Regions from separate parts of the Nocardia sp. NPDC050712 genome, predicted to be linked through region 1. Evidence: riboswitches for the same ligand, from Rfam matches in the RefSeq annotation. Region 1 holds a riboswitch; each other region holds the start of a gene.
What was found. A riboswitch is a leader RNA that binds a small molecule or an ion and turns the genes downstream of it on or off. The one in region 1 is predicted to bind S-adenosylmethionine.

Region 1 (7,559 bases):
CTCGCCCAGGGCGCGCTCGTGCGCGTCCAGGCGGTACCAGCCCTGCCAGGTGGTGAACGGGATGCCCTTGCCCTCCAGGAAGGTGGTGACGGCGTCCAGTTCCGGCTCCGGGGCCGGGGTGAAGTTCGTGCTGTCGTCGAGCAGGCAGGCCACGGTCTCGTTGGCGTCGCCCTTGGTGTGGCCGATCAGGCCGACCGGGCCGCGCTTGATCCAGCCGGTGACATAGGTGGCCGGCAGGTAGCGGGCGGGACCGTCGGCGTCCTCGTCGGCCAGCACGCGGCCGGCCTCGTTCGGCACGGTGCCGGCCTGCTCGTCGAAGGGCAGGTTGTTGATGTTCTGCGAGAGGTAACCCACCGCGCGGTAGATCGACTGCACGTCCCACTCGCGGAAGGTGCCGGTGCCCTTGACGTTTCCGGTGCCGTCGAGCTGGGTGCGCTCGGTGCGCAGGCCGACGACCTTGCCGTCCGCGCCGAGCACCTCGGACGGCGACTCGAAGAAGTGCAGGAACAGCTTGTGCGGGCGGGTGCCCTGATCGCGAATCGCCCACTGCTCCAAGGTGTTGGCGACCATGTCGACCTGCTTGGAGTGGCGGCGCGCGGCCTCGGAACCGGCGTCGTAGTCGATGTCCTCGGGGTCGACGATGACCTCGATGGTCGGCGAGTGGTCCAGTTCGCGCAGCTCCAGCGGCGTGAACTTGGCCTGCGCCGGGCCGCGGCGGCCGAAGACGTGCACCTCGACGGCCTTGTTCTCCTTGAGGCCGTTGTAGACGTTCGGCGGGATCTCGGTCGGCAGCAGTTCGTCGCCGGTCTTGGCGAGCACGCGCGCGACATCGAGGGCGACGTTGCCGACGCCGAGCACCGCGACCTTCTCCGCGTGCAGCGGCCATTCGCGCGGCACGTCCGGGTGGCCGTCGTACCAGGAGACGAAGTCGGCGGCGCCGTAGGAGCCGTCCAGATCGATGCCCGGGATGTCGAGCGCGCGGTCGGCGTTCGCGCCGGTGGAGAAGATCACCGCGTCGTAGAAGCGCCGCAGGTCGTCCAGGGTGATGTCGGTGCCGTAGTCGATATTGCCGAGCAGGCGCACCTGCTCCTTGTCGAGCACCTTGTGCAGGGCGGTGATGATGCCCTTGATGCGCGGATGGTCCGGCGCGACGCCGTAGCGGATCAGACCGAACGGCGCGGGCATGCGCTCATACAGGTCGATGCTCACCTCGGCGTCGGATTTCATCAACGCGTCGGCGGCGTAGATACCGGCCGGTCCTGCGCCCACGATCGCGATGCGGAGCGGGCGAGTGGCTGCACTCTGTTCGGTCATCTCTTACGCGCACCTTCGGTCGAAAAATAATGGCGTCCTTCTTAGCCTAGGCTAAGTCGAGCGGCCGCTGCGGTTGCCCCTGACGATGCGGCTGGTGCTGCTGGCTCGTAACTGCAAAGCCCCCAGGTCGCTCCGTGCCGCACTGCCACATGGTGATGGCGGCCGACCACGGTCTCGCGATTCTATCGGGACGCCCTCGGCCGCCTGCACGGGTGCCGTCCACCAGGCATAAGGAATCATCGACACCATGACCGAGCAGCAGCCCACGCCAGAGGACGAGCCGATCCTGGTCGACCAGACCGACAAGCGATCGATGACCCCGTTCATCGCCGCGGCGATCTTCGCCGCGATTGTGCTGGTCGCGGTGTTCGCGGGCGGGCTGCTGTCCCCGGCTGAGAAAAATGTCACAGAAGCCGACCGGATCTCCGCGGCCGTCAGCAATTACGTCGGCGGCCGCGCGCAGAGCGACGCGGTGCCCGCGCCGGGCACCGCGTGCACCGGATTCGACGAGGCCAAAACCCCGCTGGGCGCCCAGTTCGGGGCCGGCGGCCGAAAGTCGGTGGAACTCGCCAGGATCGAGGGGCAGACCGTGAACGGGGACCGCGCCAAGGCCACCGTCACCACCGAGGCCGACGGCAAAGAGACCACCGAAACCTGGAATCTGGTCCGGACCGACGGCAAATGGCTGGTCTGCAACTGACCCGATTTCGGTGTTTGACAGCCCGGCCCCTGTCCAGGCAATCTCAGTCCAGGTCATGAGCACCAGCGCCAAGCCCCGGCTCGCTGGTCGGCAACCCTCCTCCGCGGTGGGGTGCTCCGGGTGACGACCTGGCACGCATCCGAACCCCGATGCGGCAAGTGCGGATTCTCAGGAGGATCGACATGACTTACGCCGGTGACATCACCCCGCAGCAAGCGTGGGACCTGTTGCGCGACAACCCCGAAGCCGTGCTGATCGACGTGCGCACCGAAGCCGAATGGCGCTTCGTCGGCGTCCCCGACACCACCGCGATCGAGCGCCCCACCGTGCTCATCGAATGGGTCGACGGCACCGGCACGCGCAATCAAGCCTTCGCCGACCAGCTGAGCAAGGCCCTCGACGGCCGCGCGCCGGAAGCACCCGTGGTGTTCCTGTGCCGCTCCGGTCAGCGCTCCGCGCACGCCGCGACGGTGGCCACCCAGCTCGGCATCGCGCCGGCCTACAACGTGGACGAGGGCTTCGAAGGCCCGCTCGACGCGGACGGTCACCGCGGCGGCTCCGGCTGGCGCGCCCGCGGGTTGCCGTGGAAGCAGTCGTGAGCCCGACTTCTGTGAAGGAGCAGTCATGATCACCGGTGGCGCGTTCGACAAGCCGCTGCCCGAGGGCGTCGGCCCGGCAACCCTCGGCGTGCGCGGTGGCCTGCGGCGCAGCGGTTTCGAGGAAACCTCCGAGGCGCTGTACCTGAGCTCCGGCTTCGTCTACGAGAGCGCCGAGGCGGCCGAGGCCTCCTTCACCGGCGAGATCGAGCACTTCGTCTACTCCCGCTACGGCAACCCGACGGTGGCCATGTTCGAGGAGCGGATGCGGCTGCTCGACGGCGCCGAAGCCTGCTTCGCGACGGCCAGCGGCATGTCCGCGGTGTTCACCGCGCTCGGCGCGCTGCTGGGCGCCGGGGATCGACTGGTGGCCGCGCGCAGCCTGTTCGGGTCCTGTTTCGTGGTGTGCAACGAGATCCTGCCGCGCTGGGGCGTGGAGACCGTCTTCGTCGACGGCGACGACCTGGACCAGTGGGAGCAGGCGCTGTCGGTGCCGACCCAGGCGGTGTTCTTCGAGACACCAGCCAACCCCATGCAGACCCTGGTCGACGTGCGCCGCGTCACCGAGCTCGCGCACGCCGCGGGCGCGAAGGTGGTGCTGGACAACGTCTTCGCCACTCCGCTGCTGCAGCGCGGCTTCGAGCTCGGCGCCGACGTGCTCGTCTACTCGGGCACCAAGCACATCGACGGGCAGGGCCGGGTGCTCGGCGGCGCCATCCTCGGCCCGCAGGACTACATCGACGGCCCGGTGAAGAACCTGATGCGCCACACCGGCCCCGCGCTGAGCCCGTTCAACGCCTGGACCCTGCTCAAGGGCCTGGAAACGATGCCGCTGCGAGTGAACCACTCGGCCGCCTCGGCCCTGCGCGTCGCGAAGTTCCTGGAGGACAACAAGTCCGTGAACTGGGTGCGCTTCCCGTACCTCGAATCACACCCGCAGTTCGACCTGGCCAAGAGCCAGATGAGCGCGGGCGGCACCGTCGTCACCTTCGAACTGAACGCACCCGCCGACGAAGCCAAGAAGCGCGCCTTCGAAGTACTGAACCGCCTGCGCATCGTCGACATCTCCAACAACCTCGGCGACGCCAAAACCCTGATCACCCACCCCGCCACCACCACCCACCGCGCCATGGGCCCCGAAGGCCGCGCCACCATCGGCCTCACCGACGGCGTAGTCCGCATCTCCATCGGCCTCGAAGACGTCGAAGACCTCCTCGACGATTTGGACCACGCCCTCAGCTGACCGGCTGGCTACTCCTGCGGCGGCGGCAACCGCCGCAGGACCTCGTCGAGTTTGGTATCGACGCGTTCGAAGCCTTGCTCGACGGTGGTGCCGAGTTGCTCGACGGTGGTGCCGAGTTGTTCAACGGTGGCGGCCAACTCCTCGTGCTTCAGCGCGAGATTCGTGACAGCCTCCTGGACGCGGCCGAGCCGACGATCCAGCTTCACCAGTTTGCCGGAGACCACGGTCAGGGTCGCGGAATCTCTAGCGCCTTGGATTTCCATTTGCGACTCCAGGGTTGCTACGCGGTCTTCGAGGTCGGCCATGATGTCGAGATTCCTTTCCCTGATCGTACAAGCGGAACAGCCCCGAGGCGCTGACTTCTCCGCCGATCTTGGCCGTTCCCAGGACAGAAAACACCCCCCGAGGCTCCGAATGTGGATAAGTCGGGGGGTGTGGATAACTTCTGGCCGGGGGACCTAGGCGAGGGCGCGCAGGCGCGGGGCCAGGTCGCGCTGGAACAGGTCCAGGAAGCGGCGCTGGTCGTGCCCGGGGGCGTGGAAGACCAGGTGGTTCAGGCCCGCGTCCAGGTACGGCTTGATCAGGTCGACGGCCTGGTCCGGGTCGCTGGCCACGATCCAGCGCTTGGCGATCTGCTCGATCGGCAGTTCGTCGGCGGCGGTCTCCATCTCGATCGGATCGGTGATGGAGTGCTTCTGCTCCGGCGTCAGCGACAGCGGTGCCCAGAAGCGCGTGTTCTCCAGCGCCAGTTCGGGATCGGTGTCGTAGGAGATCTTGATCTCGATCATCCGGTCGATGTCCTCGACGGTGCGGCCGGCCTTGGCGGCGCCCTCGGCGACGGCGGGCATCAGCTTGTCGGTGTAGAGCTCCATGCCCTTGCCCGAGGTGCAGATGAAACCGTCACCCGCGCGGCCCGCGTACCGCGCGACCAGCGGCCCGCCGGCGGCGACGTAGATCGGGATGCCGCCCTTGGGCACGTCGTAGATGGAGGCGCCGACGGTCTTGTAGTACTGGCCCTCGAAGTCGGTGCGGTCACCGCTCCACAGCGCGCGCATCAGATCGACGGATTCGCGGAGCCGGGCGAAGCGCTCCTTGAACTCGGGCCACTCGCCGGTGTAACCCGTGGCGATCTCGTTGAGCGCCTCACCGGTGCCGACGCCGAGCATGATCCGATCGGGGTACAGGCAGCCCATGGTGGCGAACGCCTGCGCGATCACCGCCGGGTTGTACCGGAAGGTCGGGGTGAGCACCGACGTGCCGAGCTGGATGCGCTTGGTGCGCTCACCGACGGCCGCCATCCAGGCCAGCGAGAACGGCGCGTGCCCGCCCTTGTGCCGCCACGGCTGGAAATGGTCGCTGACAGTCGCGCTGTCGAGACCGTGCTCCTCGGCGAGCACCGCGATTTCTACGAGTTCGCGCGGTCCGAACTGTTCGGCCGACGCTTTGTATCCGAGCTTTAGATCACCCATTGTTCCGACCATAGTCACGAGGATTGGATCGTGTGCGAAGTGTCTCAACGGCGCGCGCGGGCGAGCGGTAGCGGATAATTGGCTCCGTGACCCAAGACAACGAGCCGATCCTCTCCTACCTCACCGATATGGACGGGGTGCTGGTGCACGAGGATCAGTTGATTCCCGGCGCCGACGAGTTCCTCGCGGAGCTGCGCGCCAACAACACGCCGTTCCTGGTGCTCACCAACAACTCCATCCGCACCCCGCGCGATCTGCAGGCCCGGCTGCGCCACACCGGCCTCGACATCCCGGAGGAGGCGATCTGGACCTCCGCCCTGGCCACCGCCACCTTCCTCAACGATCAGCGCCCGGGCGGCACCGCGTACGTGGTCGGCGAATCCGGCCTGACCACCGCCCTGCACGAGATCGGCTACGTGCTGACCGACAGCGCCCCCGACTACGTGGTGCTCGGTGAGACCCGCACCTACTCGTTCGAGGCGATCACCACCGCGATCCGCCTGGTGGAGAAGGGCGCGCGGTTCATCGCCACCAATCCGGACGCCACCGGCCCGTCCCGCGACGGCCTGCTGCCCGCCACCGGGTCGGTGGCCGCGCTGATCACGCGGGCCACCGGCAAGGAGCCGTACTACGTGGGCAAGCCGAATCCGCTGATGATGCGGTCGGCGCTGCGCCGGATCGGCGCGCACTCGCAGTCGACGGTGATGATCGGCGATCGGATGGACACCGATGTGATCGCCGGGCTGGAGGCGGGCATGCGCACCATCCTGGTGACCACCGGTATCTCCACCCGCAAGTCGGTGGAGCAGTACCCGTACCGCCCGACCGCGGTGCTGGATTCGGTGGCCGAGCTGGTCGGCCGGACCGACAAGCCGTTCAGCTAGCGTCGCCGGCGAGTTTGTCGAGCACCGCCGAGAGCCGGGTCAGCGCCTCGACGGTGCGGGCGAACTCCGCCTGACCCAATTCGCTGATCAGCCGGTCCGCGATCACCTCGTGCCGGGGGCCGATCCGTTCGACGGCGGCCCGGCCCGCCGCGGTGACCGCGACGAGCTTCGCGCGCCGATGCGCCGGGTTCGGCCGGTATTCGGCAAGCCCCTTGTCCACCAGCAGATCCGCGATGCGCTGCACACTCTGGCGAGTAATGCCCATCGCGCGCGCGATGCCCGACACCGGGAGCGGCTCCCGCAGCACCGCGCCCAGCACCTGCCACCAAGCCGCGGTCAGCCCGGCGGGTGCGGCCAATTCCTCGGCGATGGCGAGGAATTGGCCGTTCAGCCGAAATGACGTGATCGCCGCCGTGCTGAAGAGTTCCTGTTCCGGAGTCATGCCTGCGATTTTGTCTGCTCGTAGGCATCGAGTTCGGCGTAGGCCGCGGGCTCGCGGTACGCGAAGAGCCGGTACCAGGCGTCGAGGATGTGCGGTTCGTAGACGCCGAGCACGCCGAGCACCTCGCGTGCGAACTCGAACGGCGCGGTGCCCGAGGCCGTGACGACCTGCCCGTCGGTCACCGCGGGCTGCTCCACATAGTGGTCTGCGCCCGAATAGCCGCTGTAGACAAGGAATTCCGCGACATTGCTGGTGTGCTTGCGGTCGTCGAGCAGACCCGCCTTGGCCAGCCCGAAGGTGGCGCCGCAGATCGCCGCGACGGGCACCCCGGCGGCGACGAACTCGCTCGCCTTGCGGGCGAACGGCTCGAGTTCATCGCCCATCCAGGTATCGGCGCCCGGCAGGATCAGCATCGCGCTCTCGGCGGGGGAGAGCTCCGCGATCGCGAGGTCCGGCACGATCCGCATCCCGCCCTTGGTGACGATCGGATCCTTGGTCAGGCCGACCGTGCGGACCTCGAACGTGCCGGGTGCGAGCTGCCATTCCGGATTGTTGATGTGCGCGGTGGCCGCACCGATCTCCCAGTCGGCGAGGGTGTCGTAAACGGCTGCGTGAACTGTCTTCGTGGTCATGACAGTATCCTGTCATATTTGACAGGATACTGTCAATACCTGGATCGGCAGCGACCGCCGCTACGTCGAGAGCTAGGGCTTTACGTCCGCCGCAGGGCGAAGATGCGCAGGTCGCGGGTGGTGCGGTCGCGGTAGGCGGCGTAGGCGCCGGTGACCTCGACGAAGCGGGCGAAGACGCGCTCCTTGTCGGCGTCGGGGACCGGGGCGGCGGTTACCGGGAGGCGCTCGCCCGCGATGGCGACCGTGGCCGCCGGCTGGGCCAGCAGGTTCGCCGTCCAC
Region 2 (7,559 bases), 800 kb from region 1:
GCGAGCGAGTCCTCGGCGATCTGCACCGACAGCAGTTTGCGGGGTTCGGGGGCGACGCCGCGCGGCTTGAGCATGGTGGCCACGGCCGGAATCGGTTGTCCGGCGGTGTTGTTGGAGCGGTAGGACACCTGCCAGGCGTCGACATTGAGCGGGATGATCCCCGCGTTCGCGACGTTGACCTGCCGGACCGCGATGAGCCCGCCGGGGTCGGTGGCGGCGACCACGTCCGCGGGCGGGTTGTAGAAGGCGGCGTCGAATTCCGGCGGCAGCGGTATCGGGGCCGGCGCCTGAATGGCCGGCTGGGCCGGCGCCGGTTCGGCGACGGCGGTTGTCGTAGTGGCCAATACCGCGAGCACGCCGGCGGCCAGGGCTGCGGTACGACGCAGCGCGTGTGATTTCCAGATGGTCATCTTCGACCCACATCCCTTGTTCCCCGCATTGAGACACCTGCGTCTCAATGTTGCGCGTCACTATCGCACGAACGTGACCGGGATCGCAATTACCCCTCGGATGTGCTGGGGATCAGCAAGGCGAACAGCAGCGTCGACAGCATCTCGACCAGGGCACGCACCGGCGGCCGCTGCTCGTCCATGCTCCAGTGATGGGCCGCGCCGTTGAGCGCGCCGATGAAGCCGGCCATGGCGGTCGGCCAGCCGCAGGCCGGAGCGCGCACCTCGGGCACGTTGGAGGCGATGGCCTCGATGGTGTTGGCCCACTCGTCGCGCACGCCGAGCCGGTGCTGTTCGACGCGTTCGCTGACGCCGACCACCTCGACGTAGGCGACCTTGGCCCGGCGGATATCGCTGACCATCGCGTCCAGATACGCGGTCAGGCCCACGGTGACCAGTTCGCGGGCCGAACCGCCGGTGGTGTCGGCCAGCGCCGCCGCGACGGCGTCCCGGGCCGCCTGATGGGCCGCGTCGTAGGCGGCCATCAGGAGATCTTCGCGGCTCGAGTACTCCTCGTAGAACTGGCGCCGGGACAGGCCCGCGGTCGAGCAGATCTCTGTCACAGAGCTTTTCGCGTACGACCGATCGGCGAACACCGTCAGCGCCGCGTCTACGAACAAGGCGCGGCGCTCGGCGCGGCGCTCCAGGACCGATTGTCCGGAGTAGCTGTGTCTGGTCTGCGGCGTACCCATCGCCGCCCAGCGTAGTGCCCGCCGCGGCGCGGTTCCCGATCGGTGGCCGCAACCGAAAAGGCAGGTGCGGGCAGGTTTCCCGGCCCGCACCCGCCTTGCGGAGGTCAGTCGAGGCAGGCGGCCGCGCCGGCGCTCGGATCGGAGAAGTCGCGGGTTTCAGGGGTGGGGTTCCACAGGCCGTCGGTCTTGGCGTACTTCCAGGACGGGCCGTGCTCGACGAGCGTGGCGACGGCCTGGATCAGCCGATCGACGTCCGCGGAGCTGGTGCCGAGGCCGACGCTGGCGCGCAGCGCGCCTTCCAAGCCGAGGCGGGCCAGCAGCGGGTGGGCGCAGAAGCGGCCGTCGCGGACGCCGATGCCGTGCTCGGCGGAGAGGTAGGCGGCGACCTCGCCGGGGGCGAAGCCGTCCAGGGTGAAGGCGACGATGCCGACGATGTCGGGGCTGTCGGCCCACAGCCGCAGCTGGCGGACGCCGGGGAGGGCGGACAGGCCGGTGCGGAGGCGTTCGGCGAGTTCGTGTTCGTGCGAGATGAGGGTCTGCGGGTCGATCTGACACAGGGCGTCACAGGCGGCCGCGAGGGCGGCGACGCCGAGCACGTTGGGCGAGCCGGCCTCGTGCCGCTGCGGGGCGGGCGCCCACTGCGCCCCCGCGGTGGTGACCTCGCGGACCGCGCCGCCGCCGGCCAGATACGGTTCGGCCTGATCGAGCCAGTCCCGCCGGCCGACCAGCACGCCGGCGCCGAACGGCGCGTAGAGCTTGTGGCCGGAGAAAGCCAGGTAGTCGATGCCGGTGTCGCGCAGGCTGATCCGGCGATGCGGCGCCAGCTGCGCGGCGTCGACCAGGATGCGGGCGCCGCACTGGTGCGCGATCAGGGCGAGGCGTTCCAGCGGCAGCACCTCCCCGGTGACGTTGGAGGCGCCGGTGACCGCCAGCAGCGCGGCGGGCTTGCTGCACAATTCGGCGACGACCAGGCGGATGGTCTCCTCGACGGTGTCGGCGGCGCGCACGACGCGGCGGCCGTTCTTGGTCCACGGCAGGAAGTTGGCGTGGTGCTCGATGTCGAGGACGACGGTGTCGCCGGGGACGCAGCCGGCCAGCAGGTTCAGCGAATCGGTGGTGTTGCGGGTGAACACGACGACCTGGTCGTCGGCGGCGTCGAGGAAGCGGGTGACCGAACCGCGGGCCGCTTCGTAGCGCTCGGTGGAGATGCGCGAGGCGTAGCCGGCGCCGCGGTGCACGCTCGCGTAGAACGGCAGCAGCTCCTGCACCCGGTCGGTGACCTGGGCCAGAGCCGGCGCGCTGGCGGCGTAGTCGAAGTTGGCGTAGGTGGTGGTTCCGCCCTGCACGAGCGGCACCTGGAGATCGTCGCCGGATACTCGGGCGAGGGGGGCGCAGATCTGGGTGGCCACAGCAGTCATCACGTAAATCCCGTCGGTTCAGGGACCCGCAATCGTGAGATCGGTCGAGTCCGCGCTTGCCGCGCCCATCTGGACGAACAGCCTGGTCGTCACCCGGAGCACCCCACCGCGGAGGAGGGTTGCCGACCAGCTAGCCGGGGCTTAGTGCTGGTACTCATGACCTGAACCGAGATTGTCAGACGCACCGGCGGCCTGTCAACCGCCATTTCCCGCTAGTCGCGGCTGCATGAAAATGCAGTGAAAAGAATAAACTTGCGAACTTGTTCCGGATGCGTTCCCATGGAGGGGTGACACCTTCACTCCTGCTCAGCTTCGTCGGCCTGTGCATCCTGCTGTCCCTCACGCCCGGTCCGGACACCTTCCTGGTGCTGCGCTACTCGATCGCCGATGCCCGACCGGGGATCGCGGCGGCGATGGGGTCGGCGCTGGGCGGAATGGTGTGGGCGGTGGTCGTGGCCGCCGGTGTCGCCGCGCTGCTGGAGCAGTCCGCCACGGCCTATCGGCTGTTGAAGGTGGTCGGCGGAATCTACTTGCTGTACTTGGGAATTCGCGCCCTGATCGACCTGCGGAAGCAGCGCCGGGCGGCCGCCGCGGAACCGGCGGACACCCCGGCCCGCCCGGCGGCGGCCGCCTCGGTTCGCTCGGCGTTCGCCGCGGGCGTGATCTCCTGCCTGTTCAACCCGAAGGTCGGGTTGTTCTACCTGGCGGTACTGCCGCAGTTCCTGTCCGAGGTCAGCTTCGCCAACACCTTGGCGCTCGGCGCCATCGAATCCGCCATCGCCGCGATCGAAATGGTGCTGGTCGCGCTGCTCGCTTCGCGGGCGGTGGCGCTGCTGCGGCGGCCGGTGATCCGGGAGCGGCTCGAGCAGGCCTCGGCGGGAATTCTCGCCACGCTCGGGATCGGCACCGCCGCTTCGGCCGCGTAACGCTGCCGCGGTTCGGCGACGGGAAATTCGCAGGTACCGCAGGTACCGTGGACAGTTGGTCACCGTGGTGTTTGCCCACTGGTAACCCTGGTCGTGCAGTATTTCCGCCGTCTCGGTATGGGCCGGGATCGGTCTATGAGAGGTGGGCAGGGCGGATGCTCCAGCCGGAGGTCGATGCGGTAGCCGAGGAGCTATCGAATCCTTTGCTGCGCGGCACCCTTGCCCCGCCGGCCCGGACCCTGGTCGATATTCTCGCCGCGACCGCGGACACCTACCCCGACGCGCCCGCCCTCGATGACGGCACGACGGTGCTCGGGTACGCCGAACTGCTGGCCGAGGTCGATACCGTGGTCGGTCGGCTGGCCGCCGCGGGTGTCCGGGCGGGGGACCGGGTCGGGGTGCGGATGCCCTCGGGGAGCAGCGATCTCTACGTCACCATTCTCGCGGTGCTGCACGCGGGCGCCGCCTACGTCCCGGTCGACGCCGACGATCCGGACGAGCGGGCCCGCCTGGTCTTCGGCGAGGCGCGGGTCAGCGCGATCGTCACGGCGGCCGGTGTGGAGCGCACCGGAGTCGAAACAGCCGACGCGGCAGTGGAATCCACCGAACTCCCGGCACCCGACGACGACGCCTGGATCATCTTCACCTCCGGGTCCACCGGTACGCCGAAAGGTGTTGCGGTGACCCATCGCAACGCCGCCGCGTTCGTCGACGCCGAGGCCCGGCTGTTCCTGCGCGACGCGCCGATCGGCCCCGGCGACCGGGTACTGGCGGGGCTCTCGGTGGCCTTCGACGCCTCCTGCGAGGAGATGTGGCTGGCCTGGCGGCACGGCGCCTGCCTGGTGCCCGCGCCGCGCGCGCTGGTGCGGACCGGCGCGGATCTGGGGCCGTGGCTGGTGCGCCGGGAGATCAGCATCGTCTCCACCGTGCCGACCCTGGCCGCCACCTGGCCGGCCGAGGCGCTGGACTCGGTCCGGCTGCTCATCTTCGGCGGCGAGGCGGTCCCGCCCGAACTCGCGGAAAAGCTCGCCGGAAACAGCAGTTCGGGAGACGTCGACTCGGTCCGGGAGGTGTGGAACACCTACGGGCCGACCGAGGCCACCGTGGTCGCCTGCGCGGCGCTGCTCGACGGCACCTGGCCGGTCCGGATCGGTCTCCCGCTCGACGGCTGGGACCTCACCGTCGTCGACGCGGCCGGTAATCCGGTGGGGGAGGGCGAATCCGGCGAGCTCGTCATCGGCGGTATCGGCTTGGCCCGGTACCTCGACCCCGCCAAGGATGCCGAGAAATACGCGCCGCTGGCCTCGGTCGGCTGGGAGCGGGCGTACCGCAGCGGCGATCTGGTGCGCAACGACCGGGAGGGTCTGGTCTTCCTCGGCCGCGCCGACGACCAGATCAAGCTGGGCGGCCGCCGGATCGAACTCGGCGAGATCGACAACGCGTTGCAGCACCTGCCGGGTGTCACCGGCGCCGCGGCCGCGATCCGAACCACCAAGGCGGGCAACAAGATCCTGGTCGGCTATCTGACCGGCCCCGGCGACGATTTCGACCAGGCCGGAGCCAGAGCGATACTAGCCGAACAACTTCCGGCGCCACTGGTGCCCCGGCTCGCTGTCGTCGCGGAACTGCCCACCCGCACCTCCGGCAAGGTCGACCGCGACGCGCTGCCCTGGCCGCTGCCCAAGCACAAGGACCCGGACGCCGACACCGGACTGTCCCCGACGGCGCAGTGGGTCGCGGGACTGTGGGATTCGCTCCTCGGCGCGGAGGCCACCGGACCGGGCACCGACTTCTTCGATCTCGGCGGCGGCTCGCTCGCGGCCGCCCAGCTGGTGGCGGCCTTGCGCGAGCGCTATCCGCACGTCGCGGTCGCCGATCTGTACGACCATCCGCGCCTCGGCGCGCTGGCCGACTTCCTGGACGCGAGCGCCCCGGTCGAGGCCGTCGACGAACGCCTCGTGCGCCCGACGCCGCTGAGCGCCCAGACCTTCCAGGTCCTGGCCACCATCCCGCTGACCACGCTCACCGGCCTGCAATGGCTGACCTGGCTCGCCATCGTCGGCAATATCGCCGCCCGCTACGGCGCGCTGCCGTGGCTGCCGCATCTGTCCTGGTGGTGGGCACTGGTGGCGTTCCTGCTGTTCATTTCCCCGCCGGGGCGCATGGCGCTGTGTGTGCTCGGGGCCCGGCTGCTGCTGCGCGGCGTCGAGCCGGGCAGTTACGAGCGCGGCGGCCCGGTGCATCTGCGGCTGTGGGCCGCGATCCGGCTCTCCGAGGCCAGCGGCGCGGAGAACCTGTCCGGCGCACCGTGGATGGTGCCGTTCGCGCGGGCGCTGGGCGCGAAGATCGGCGAGGGCGTCGATCTGCACACGCTGCCGCCGGTCACCGGCATGCTGGAACTCGGCGACGGGTGCAGCATCGAACCCGAGGTCGACCTGTCCGGCTACTGGATCGACGGCGACCTGGTGCACATCGGCCCGATCACCATCGGACCGGGGGCCGTGGTTGGTGCGCGCTCGATCCTGCTGCCCGGCACCCGGATCGGGAAGAACGCCGAGATCGCCGCGGGTTCCGCGGTCGCGGGCAAGGTCAAGGCCGAACAGGAGTGGGCGGGCTCGCCCGCGGTGAAAGTCGGTAAGGCGCAGCATCGCTGGCCCGGCACCACGCCCGCGCGGGCCGCGCACTGGGTGCTGATCTTCGGTATCACCTCGATGGTGCTCGCCGCCGTGCCGATCCTGGGTATCGGCACGGGCGGCGCCTTCATCGCCTGGTGGGTGCGCGATACGCCGACGCTCGCGGCCGGGCTGGTGCGCGCCTTCGCGATCCTGCCGGTCGCCATGCTGCTCAGTCTCGGGGTGTACGCCGGGATCACGATCGTGGCGGTGCGGTTGTTCAGCATCGGACTGACCGAGGGCTATCACCCGGTGCGCAGCCGGGTCGGGTGGCAGGTCTGGTCCACCGAACGTTTGCTGGACGCGGCGCGCACCTTCCTGTTCCCGCTCTACGCCAGCCTGCTCACCCCGATCTGGCTGCGGCTGCTCGGCGCCAAGATCGGCAAGCGGGTGGAGGCGTCCACGGTGCTGCTGCTGCCCAGGTTCACCACCGTCGCCGACGGCGCGTTCCTGGCCGACGACACCATGATCGCCAGCTACGAGCTCGGCGGCGGCTGGCTGCGGATCGGCGAGGCCAAGATCGGCAAGCGCGCCTTCCTCGGCAACTCCGGCATGACCGCCCCGGGCCGCCGGGTGCCGAAAAATGGTCTGGTGGCGGTGCTTTCGGCCGCACCGTCCAAGTCCAAGGCGGGGTCGTCGTGGCTGGGCAGCCCGCCGGTCCGGCTGCGCCGTGCCTCCGAGAACGCCGACACCGAGCGCACCTTCGATCCGCCCATGCGGCTGCGCGTGGCCCGCGGCATCGTCGAAACCTGCCGCCTGATACCGGTTTTCGTGACTTTCGCGATCGGGCTCGGCGTGATCTTCGGGCTGGCCTGGCTGGCCCAGACCTTCGGGCATCTGACCGCGGCGCTGCTCAGCGGCCTCGTGCTACTGGCCGCGGGTGCGCTGGCCGGGGCCAGCGCCGTCGCCGCCAAATGGTTGCTGGTGGGCCGGATCCGGGCCGAGGAGCATCCGCTGTGGAGCTCGTTCGTGTGGCGTAACGAGGTCGCCGACACCTTCGTCGAGACCGTCGCCGCGCCCTGGTTCGCGCGCGCCGCGACCGGCACACCCGTACTCAATCTGTGGCTGCGCGGGCTCGGCGCGACGATCGGCCGCGGGGTATGGTGCGAGTCCTACTGGCTACCGGAGGCGGACCTGGTGACACTCGGTGACGGCGCGACCGTGGAACGCGGCTGCGTGGTGCAGACCCACCTGTTCCACGACCGCATCATGGCGATGGACACCGTCACCCTCGCGCCCGGCGCCACCCTCGGCCCGCACTGTGTCGCGCTGCCCGCCTCGCGCATCGGCGCGGGCGCCACCATCGGCCCCGCCTCGCTGGTCATGCGCGGTGACTCGGTGCCGCCCTCGACCCGCTGGTGGGGCAATCCGATCGCGCCGTGGCCCGGCGACGAGGGGACGG
Region 3 (7,559 bases), on a different contig from region 1:
CAGTTCCACCGAATCCCGGCTGGTGGCGCTGCCGTGCCAGATCCGGATCGAGGGCTGGTAAGGGCGCGGAAGGGCCTTGGCCGCAACCAGTTCCGGGCGGAAGCGGCCCGACCAGGTCACCTGGTCGCTGGCCCACAGCGCCCGGAACAGCTCGTACCCCTCGCGGTTGCGGTCCCACTGATCGTCGGTGGTGACGTGGAACAGCTCCGCCTGCGCGGCGCCGTTGCCCTTGCCGATGATCAGTTCCAGGCGGCCGCCGGAGAGGTTGTCCAGCGTCGAGTAGTCCTCGAAGGCGCGCACCGGGTCCAGCAGGCTCAGCGTCGTGACGGCGGTGAACAGCGTGATCCGCGAGGTGACCGCGGCGATATGACTGAGCAGCACCGGCGGCGAGGCGGACAGGAAGGGATCCTCGTGCCGCTCGCCGACCGCGAAGCCGTCGTAGCCGAGTTCCTCGGCGACCCGGGCCTGGTCGACGACCGACCGCAGCCGCTCGTGCGTGTCCGGCAGCACGCCGGTGTGCGGATCCGGCGTCCGGGTGACCAGCGTGAACAGCAGGAACTTCATGCGATCGCCTCCAGATCGGCTGCGGGCAGGAACTTTTCGAACGGGTGCGCGCCGATCTCCTCGGCCGGCAGCGCCGGGTCGAACAGCGCGGTGTAGCCCGCGGCCAGATAGAGCGCGACCGCCTCGGGCTGGCGCCAGCCGGTGGTGAGGTAGACGCGCCGGTAGCCGAGCCGGGTGATCTCGAGCTCCAGCTGCGCCACCACGAAGCGGCCCAGGCCCTGCCTGCGGTGTTCCTTGGCGGTCCAGATGCGCTTGAGTTCGGCGGTGTCGTCGTCGTAGCGCTGGAACGCGCCGCCGGCCACCGGTTCGGTATCCCGGGTCACCACGAGCAGGCCGCCGTGCGGCGCCGCGAAACGGGTGCGCGGGTAGTTCCGGAGTTCGGTGTGCATCTGACCGGCGCTGCGGCCGTAGCGGCTGCTGTATTCGACGGCGAGTTCGGCCAGCAGCGGCGCGGCCAGCGGATCGTCCTGGGCCACCCGGTGCACCCGCAGGCCGTTGTCGGGGAAGCGTTGTGACACCGCTCAGCCCTTCTTCGGCAGGCCGGGCGGGTTGATCCGCGACGCGGTGACGGCCTCGGAGGCCAGGCCCCAGCGGTCCAGGATCTTCTGGTAGGTGCCGTCCTGAATGAGGTGCTCGAGCGCCTTGTGCACCGGCCCGATCAGGGCGTTGTTCTTCTTGGTCAGCACCGCGATCTCGCCCTGCAACTGCTCGCCCGCGCCGGAGAAGCTCGCGATGATCTTCGTCTGCTTGGCGGTGGCGGAGTGGTAGATCGCGCTCGGGTTGGGACCGACGAAGCCGTCCAGGCGCTGGGAGGCCAGCGCGAGGTAGTAGTCGGTGGTCTGCTGGAAGTAGGCCAGATCGATCGGGGCCAGCCCCTCGGCGCGGTTGAGTTCGTTCCAGCGCACCAGCAACTGCTCCTGGTTGGTGGCGGTGCCGACGCCGATGCGCTTGCCCGCCAGGCTCTTCCGATCGGTGAAGACCAGATCGCTCTGGATCGGGACCTCCAGGGCGACGGTGTCGGTGCGGTAGGTGGCGAAGTCGTACTTCTCCTTGCGCTCCTCGGTCACCGTGACGTTCGAGATGAACGCGTCCACCTCACCGGAATCCACCTTGACGAAGTTCTGCGCCCAGTCCGCCACCCGCACCTCGAGTTTCAGGCCGAGCACGTCGGCGATCGCCGAGGCGAAATCGACCTCGGACCCGACCGTGGTCTTGTCGTCGGTGGCGTAGAACCGCAGCGGCGGCGCGGCTCCGCTGGAGCCGGTGATCACCAGGCTGCCGCGATCGCGGATCGCCTGCGGCACCGTCGCGGCGATGGCGTCGACCTTGGTGCCGCGGACTCGCCCGGACTGGGCGGGGGAGAGGTCGTAGGAGACCGCGCCGGCCTGCTGGACCTCGTGGCCCGCATCGGGATCGGTGCCGCAGCCGGTGACCAGGACGGCCAGCGCGGCAGTAGCGGCGGCCAGGGCGGAGAGCTTCATCGAATACCTGTTCTGGAGAGAAATGCGCGAGTGCGGGGATGTTCGGGATGGTCCAGGACCTGGGCCGGCGGGCCCTGTTCGACGATGGCGCCGTCGTCGAGGAAGACCACGGTGTCGGCGACCTCACGGGCGAAACCGATCTCGTGGGTGACGATCACCAGCGCCGTGCCGGTGTGGGCGAGATCGCGGATGACCGCGAGCACCTCGCCCACCAGCTCGGGATCCAGCGCCGAGGTGGGTTCGTCGAACAGGATCACCCTGGGGCGCAGGGCCAGCGCGCGAGCGATCGCGACGCGCTGCTGCTGCCCGCCGGAGAGCGTGCGCGGATAGGCGTCGGCGAACGCGGCGATGCCGACCCGGGCCAGCAACTCGCGGGCCTCCCGCTCGACCTCGTCCCTGGGCCGGCCCTGCGCCGACAGCGGTGCGAGCGTGACGTTTTCCAGCGCGGTCAGGTGCGGGAAGAGGTTGAACTGCTGGAAGACGAAGCCGATGCGGGAGCGCTGGCGGCGCACCTCGCGGTCGGTCAACGGGTGTAAGACGTTGCGGCGCAACCGATAGCCGATCAGCTCGCCGTCGATGTGCACAGTTCCGGCGTCCAGCGTCTCCAGGTGATTGAGCACCCGCAGCAGCGTGGACTTGCCGCCGCCGGACGGGCCGATCACCGCGACCACCTCGCCGGAGCGCACCGTCAGATCGATACCGCGCAGAATCTCCTGCGCGCCATAGGACTTGCGGACTCCGCGCACCTCGACCGCGGGCGTCGCCGCGGCGCTCATCGGGTCGCTCCGCGCGGTGTGGCCACGCCGATGGCGGCGATCTCACGGAACTTGCGCTGCGCCTTCTGCCACGGCGTCGGCGGGATCTCGCGCTGCGCGCCCTTGGCGTAGTGCCGCTCGATGTAGTACTGCGCCACCGAGAGCACCGTGGTCAGCACGATGTACCAGACCGTGGCCACCATCAGCAGCGGCACCACCCGGCCGTTGCGGCCGTAGATCACCTGGACCTGATAGAACAGCTCCGCGATCGCCATCACCGACACGATCGAGGTGCCCTTGAACAGGCTGATCACCTCGTTGGTGGCGTTGGGCAGGATCGAGCGCATGGCCTGCGGGACGATCACCGTCCGGAACTGCCGCCAGCGCGGGATGCCCAGGGCGGCGGCCGCTTCCAGCTGCCCGGCGTCCACCGAGATGATGCCCGCGCGGATGATCTCCGCCGAGTAGGCCGCCTGGTGCAGCGCCAGGCCGATCACGGCGGCGGTGAAGCCGCTGATCACGTTGTTGACGTCGAAGGTGAAGAAGGCCGGGCCGAACGGGATGCCGAGCGAGATCTTCTGATACAGGTAGGCGATGTTGAACCAGAACAGCAGCTGCACGATCATCGGAATGGATCGGAACGCCCAGATGTAGACCCACGAGATGACCCGCAGCACCGGGTTGTTCGACAGCCGGGCGATGGCGAGCAAGGTGCCGAGCAGGAACCCCAGCGCCGTACCCCACAGCGTCAGCTCCAGGGTGACCCGCAGCGAGGCGAGCACGGACTTGGCTGTGAAGTAGCGCGCGAACGTCGCCCATTCCCAGCCCGGGTTGGTCACCAGGCCGTGCACGAACTGGGCCAGCAGCAGCAGGGCCGCCGCGCTGATCACCCAGCGCCACGGATGCCACGGCTTCGCCACCGTCGGCGGCGCGAGCTCCGCCGGCTCCGGCGTGCCGGGCGGCGCTCCGGCGTCGGGTGGTGCGATCGACGCACTCATAACGATGATCCTCGAAAGAAAAAATGAACGCGACCACGCCGTCGGCGTCGGTCGCATCACCCGGCCAGCGTCGGGTGCGGGTCTGGCGGCGGCTCAGCCGCGACAACCCGTCGAGGTGCTGCGGCAGTGGTCGATGTGCAGGCGCCCCCAGCGGGTGGCGCGGTATGCGGTGCTCATGGTGGGGTTCCTCCATCGGTCCTGGCGGAAGCACCCGCACCCGGCATGCCGGGGGGTTGCTGCGACGTCGGCGAGCCAGGTCTCTCAATCGCTCTGGATGGTGCTCGAACATCATGGGGAGCAAGTGAACTCGGATTCAAGGTTAGAAATCACGATGAGCGCAGTCCTGGTCACCGGGGCGTTCGTGGCGGACTATGGTCGCGGCCCGATTGCTGGCCCCGCCGGAAATGCCCGGTTTCGGGAGGTAGCGGGCGTACGGTGTGAACCTCGATCGTTTCGACGTGAGGAGGTTCGCGGTGTTCGCTCGAAGTCGGCTCTCGTATCTCGCAGCCCCGGCGGCATTGGCCGCGCTCGCTCTCGCCCCGGTGGCGCCGGCCGTCGCGGCACCGGCCGCCTCCGACGGCACCGCCGGCGCCCTGCAAGCCCTCGGCGTGACGCCGTTCCTCTATCCCACGGCGGCCCTGTGCAGCGGCACGGGCGTCACCCTCACCAATCCCGCCATGGCGGGTGCGGTCCCGGGCCCCTGGCCAGCGCACACCCTGGCGATCCCCGGGCTGGACCTGACCGCCGTGAAATCCGGCCAGACCATGTTCACCTTCCTGCCCTCGGACCCGAGCCGCTCCGACGGCTCCGGCATGCGGGTGGCCTGGCTGAACATCGACACCGGTCGCGGCGGCATGGCGTCGATGGGCCCCCTGAACGAGGTCTTCGCGAGCATGGTCCCGCCCGAGGTGCCCGCTGTGCTCCGCCCTCTCGCCGAACAGGCCGTCCGCGACTTCTTCGCCACCAACGTCCCCACCGGCGGCATCCGCGCGGTCCCGGTCGACACCGGCCGGGGCACCGTCCTGGCCGCAGTCTTCGGCAGCACGGTCGACGGCGCGCGCAGCTGTTTCTATTTGCCCACGGTCGGAATCATCGACGCCTAGCCGGCGGACACGGCAGCGCGGGTGTTCGATGCTCAGCCGGCGCGCAGGGCCCGCTGTTTCCAGCGCAGCGTGCCCCGGCGGTGGGCGCGGTGCGAGCGGACCGTGAGTGCCGCGTAGGCGGCGACGGCGGCCGGGTGGGAGAGCGCGGCAACGATATCGGTGCGGGTCGGTGCGGCCGCCGTCTCGGTGGTTCGGGTGAGCAGGCGGCCGGCGACGGCGGCGGAATACCCGAGCAGCCCGGCGCGCCGTACCGATCCGCGGCCGGTGGCGGCGGCCAAGGGCGGGATCCAATAGGCCAGGGCGGCAACGGCTCCGACTGCCGCGGCGGCGACACGCGAACCGCCGTAGGCGGACCACAGCCAGCGGGTGTAGCCGGCGTCGAGTTCGGCCGCGCCCGAGTACATTCGGGTGCTCGCCAGCCGCCCGGCCGCGACCACGGCGGTGTGGCGGCCGCTGCGGCGCAGGGCGCGGGCGATATCCAGGTCTTCGGTCGGGCTCGCGGCTACCGCGCGGTGGCCGCCGATGGCGCGGTAGGCGGCGGTGTCGAAGACCAGGAACTGGCCACAGGCCACCGCCGTCGACGGTCTGCGGCTGCGATTGCCGGCGGTGATCGGCAGGGCGGCGGCCCAGGACCAGCAGAGCAGCGGCTGCACCAGCGCCTCGGCCGCGGAGCCCGCCACCTGGGCGGGCCACGGTGCGACCAATGCCACCTCGCGCCTGCGCAATTCGTGCACGGCGGCGGCGATCGCGCCGGGCCCGAGCCGCACATCGGCGTCGAGGAAGACCAGCGCGGCGGTGTCCGCCAGCTCGCCCAGCCGCTGGCAGGCCGCGGCCTTACCGGTCCAGCCGGGGTCGGGTTCGTCCTCGGACCGGATCACCAGAAAGCGGTCGTCGCCCGCGATCACCGCGGCCGCCGCGGCGGCGGTCCCATCGGTGGAGGCGTCGTCGAGAATCAGGACCCGCAGGTCGGGGACCCCGGTCTGGACCCGAAGATCCGCGAGCAGCGCGGGCAACCGGCCCGCCTCGTCGCGCGCCGGAACGCACACCGTCACCGGCTCGACCACGGCCGCGGACGCGGCCAGACGTGGCATCGTCACCCGGTTGTACAGCGCGACAGCACATCCGGCCACGGCCACCGCGGTGCCCGCCCGCACCACGGGGTAGCACCGCCCGGAGTTCACGTCGGTCCGCACCCGAGCGGCTCAGCGATGTTCCTTCACCGTGCGCCACCACTCGTTCAGCGAGAACCGGCCGGTGCCCGGCGCCGGGGGATTGCGATCCATGTAGGCCATCGCGGCGACGATCGCGGCGACCGCGAGGGTGATGCCGCCGACGATGCCCGCCCAGCCCGCGAACGAGCGGGTGTTGGGGTCGGCGTAGCTGACCTCGGCGCGGATCTGGGACACATCGCCGGGCGGCAGCTTCCAGGAGACGGTGGAGTCGTCCTCGCGGTTGCCGTTGGTCTTGGCGACGCGCGCCGGGAAGGCCACGGTGAATTGCACGTCGGAGCCGTGCGGCGGCACCGATTTCAGATCGACGCGCCCGCTCAGGCTGACCAGATCGCCGGTGCGCTGCATGCTCAGCTGGAACATGCCCTGGCTCTGCTCGGACAGCCCGCCCAGCTGGGACAGCTCACCGAAGGACAGATCCTCGAAGAAGACCTTGCTGCCCACGTACCCGTCCTGGGTGTAGGACTCGACCCGCACCTTGGCGGCCAGCGACTCGGGCGCCTTCAGCTGCGGCCCTTTGTCGTTGGCGTCGGCCGGCACCACCGCGGCCACGATCCGCCCGGACACCCGGTCGTTCGACGACACGCCCATGGACACCTGTACCCGCAGGCAGGCCGCGAGCATCGGCACCAGCAGCGCGGCCAGCACCACCGCCCCCGCTATCCGGACGCCGGTGCGGCGCGGCGACGCGGGAACCGGGGCAGCGGGCTTCGTGGTCATCGGGCTAGGTTGCACGGCTCACATCGTGCCAGGCCCGACCCCGCAATTGCCACGCGACAACCCGTAGACGGTCTGCCGATCGACCGGAATCACCGATAACGGGCAAGCCACCCCAGCAACGGGATTCCGAGCAGCCCCATCCCGAGCGCCCCGTAGGCGGCCGAGGCGGGCAACCCGAGAAACACCGCGTGCGCCAGCGCCGACCCCAGCCAGGTCCACAGGAACACCGCGACCGGCACCGCCACCGACGCGTCGCGCGCTCCCGCAATGCCCCGGGCCCACGCCCCGCCCGCCGAGTGGGCACTGCTGTGTTCCGCCCGTATCACTTCCGCCGAGCGCACACTCCCGTGTTCCGGCCGCGCCACCTCCGCCGAGTGCGCACCGCCGTGTTCCGGCCGCGCTGCTGCCGGCGAGTGCGCGCTGCCGCCCTGCGCCCCCGCCGACGCTGCACGCGAGTGCGCACTGCCGCGCTCCAAAACGGCCAACAGCCCTGCCATCACCAACCCCACCGCGAACCACCCCGCGTAGTTCGTCAACGGGATCTGCTCCAGCCCCGGCAACCCGGAACCGGCATCGCACCACCGCCATTGGCCATCCGCCACCATCTGCGGATCCAGGAACAGGTCCCACCCGACCGCGCCTACCGCCGTCAGTCCGATCCGCGCCGCTACTGTCCGCGCCAGCAACCCGGCCACGATCCACACCGGGT

Region 2: it holds a riboswitch for S-adenosylmethionine, as region 1 does, so the genes downstream of both, AB0H76_RS26305 (aminotransferase class V-fold PLP-dependent enzyme) here and AB0H76_RS22720 (rhodanese-like domain-containing protein) in region 1, are expected to answer to the same signal.
Region 3: it holds a riboswitch for S-adenosylmethionine, as region 1 does, so the genes downstream of both, AB0H76_RS28590 (amino acid ABC transporter permease) here and AB0H76_RS22720 (rhodanese-like domain-containing protein) in region 1, are expected to answer to the same signal.

Annotation. Positions count from the first base shown of each region.
Region 1 covers NZ_JBFAHT010000003.1:471,778-479,336, reverse strand. The annotation lists gene AB0H76_RS22730 (FAD-dependent oxidoreductase) at 1-1,314, opposite strand, end outside; gene AB0H76_RS22725 (hypothetical protein) at 1,562-2,014, shown strand; SAM riboswitch class IV at 2,066-2,181, shown strand; gene AB0H76_RS22720 (rhodanese-like domain-containing protein) at 2,197-2,613, shown strand; gene AB0H76_RS22715 (O-succinylhomoserine sulfhydrylase) at 2,639-3,853, shown strand; gene AB0H76_RS22710 (hypothetical protein) at 3,862-4,158, opposite strand; gene fgd (glucose-6-phosphate dehydrogenase (coenzyme-F420)) at 4,312-5,322, opposite strand; gene AB0H76_RS22700 (HAD-IIA family hydrolase) at 5,409-6,206, shown strand; gene AB0H76_RS22695 (MarR family winged helix-turn-helix transcriptional regulator) at 6,199-6,648, opposite strand; gene AB0H76_RS22690 (type 1 glutamine amidotransferase family protein) at 6,645-7,280, opposite strand; gene AB0H76_RS22685 (nitroreductase/quinone reductase family protein) at 7,361-7,559, opposite strand, start outside.
Region 2 covers NZ_JBFAHT010000003.1:1,272,536-1,280,094, forward strand. The annotation lists gene AB0H76_RS26295 (lipase family protein) at 1-410, opposite strand, end outside; gene AB0H76_RS26300 (TetR/AcrR family transcriptional regulator) at 500-1,141, opposite strand; gene AB0H76_RS26305 (aminotransferase class V-fold PLP-dependent enzyme) at 1,246-2,559, opposite strand; SAM riboswitch class IV at 2,607-2,721, opposite strand; gene AB0H76_RS26310 (LysE family translocator) at 2,847-3,485, shown strand; gene AB0H76_RS26315 (Pls/PosA family non-ribosomal peptide synthetase) at 3,641-7,559, shown strand, end outside.
Region 3 covers NZ_JBFAHT010000004.1:98,746-106,304, reverse strand. The annotation lists gene AB0H76_RS28610 (LLM class flavin-dependent oxidoreductase) at 1-564, opposite strand, end outside; gene AB0H76_RS28605 (GNAT family N-acetyltransferase) at 561-1,082, opposite strand; gene AB0H76_RS28600 (ABC transporter substrate-binding protein) at 1,086-2,045, opposite strand; gene AB0H76_RS28595 (amino acid ABC transporter ATP-binding protein) at 2,042-2,821, opposite strand; gene AB0H76_RS28590 (amino acid ABC transporter permease) at 2,818-3,798, opposite strand; SAM riboswitch class I at 3,985-4,079, opposite strand; gene AB0H76_RS28585 (hypothetical protein) at 4,272-4,901, shown strand; gene AB0H76_RS28580 (glycosyltransferase family 2 protein) at 4,934-6,082, opposite strand; gene AB0H76_RS28575 (DUF3153 domain-containing protein) at 6,104-6,850, opposite strand; gene AB0H76_RS28570 (carotenoid biosynthesis protein) at 6,940-7,559, opposite strand, start outside.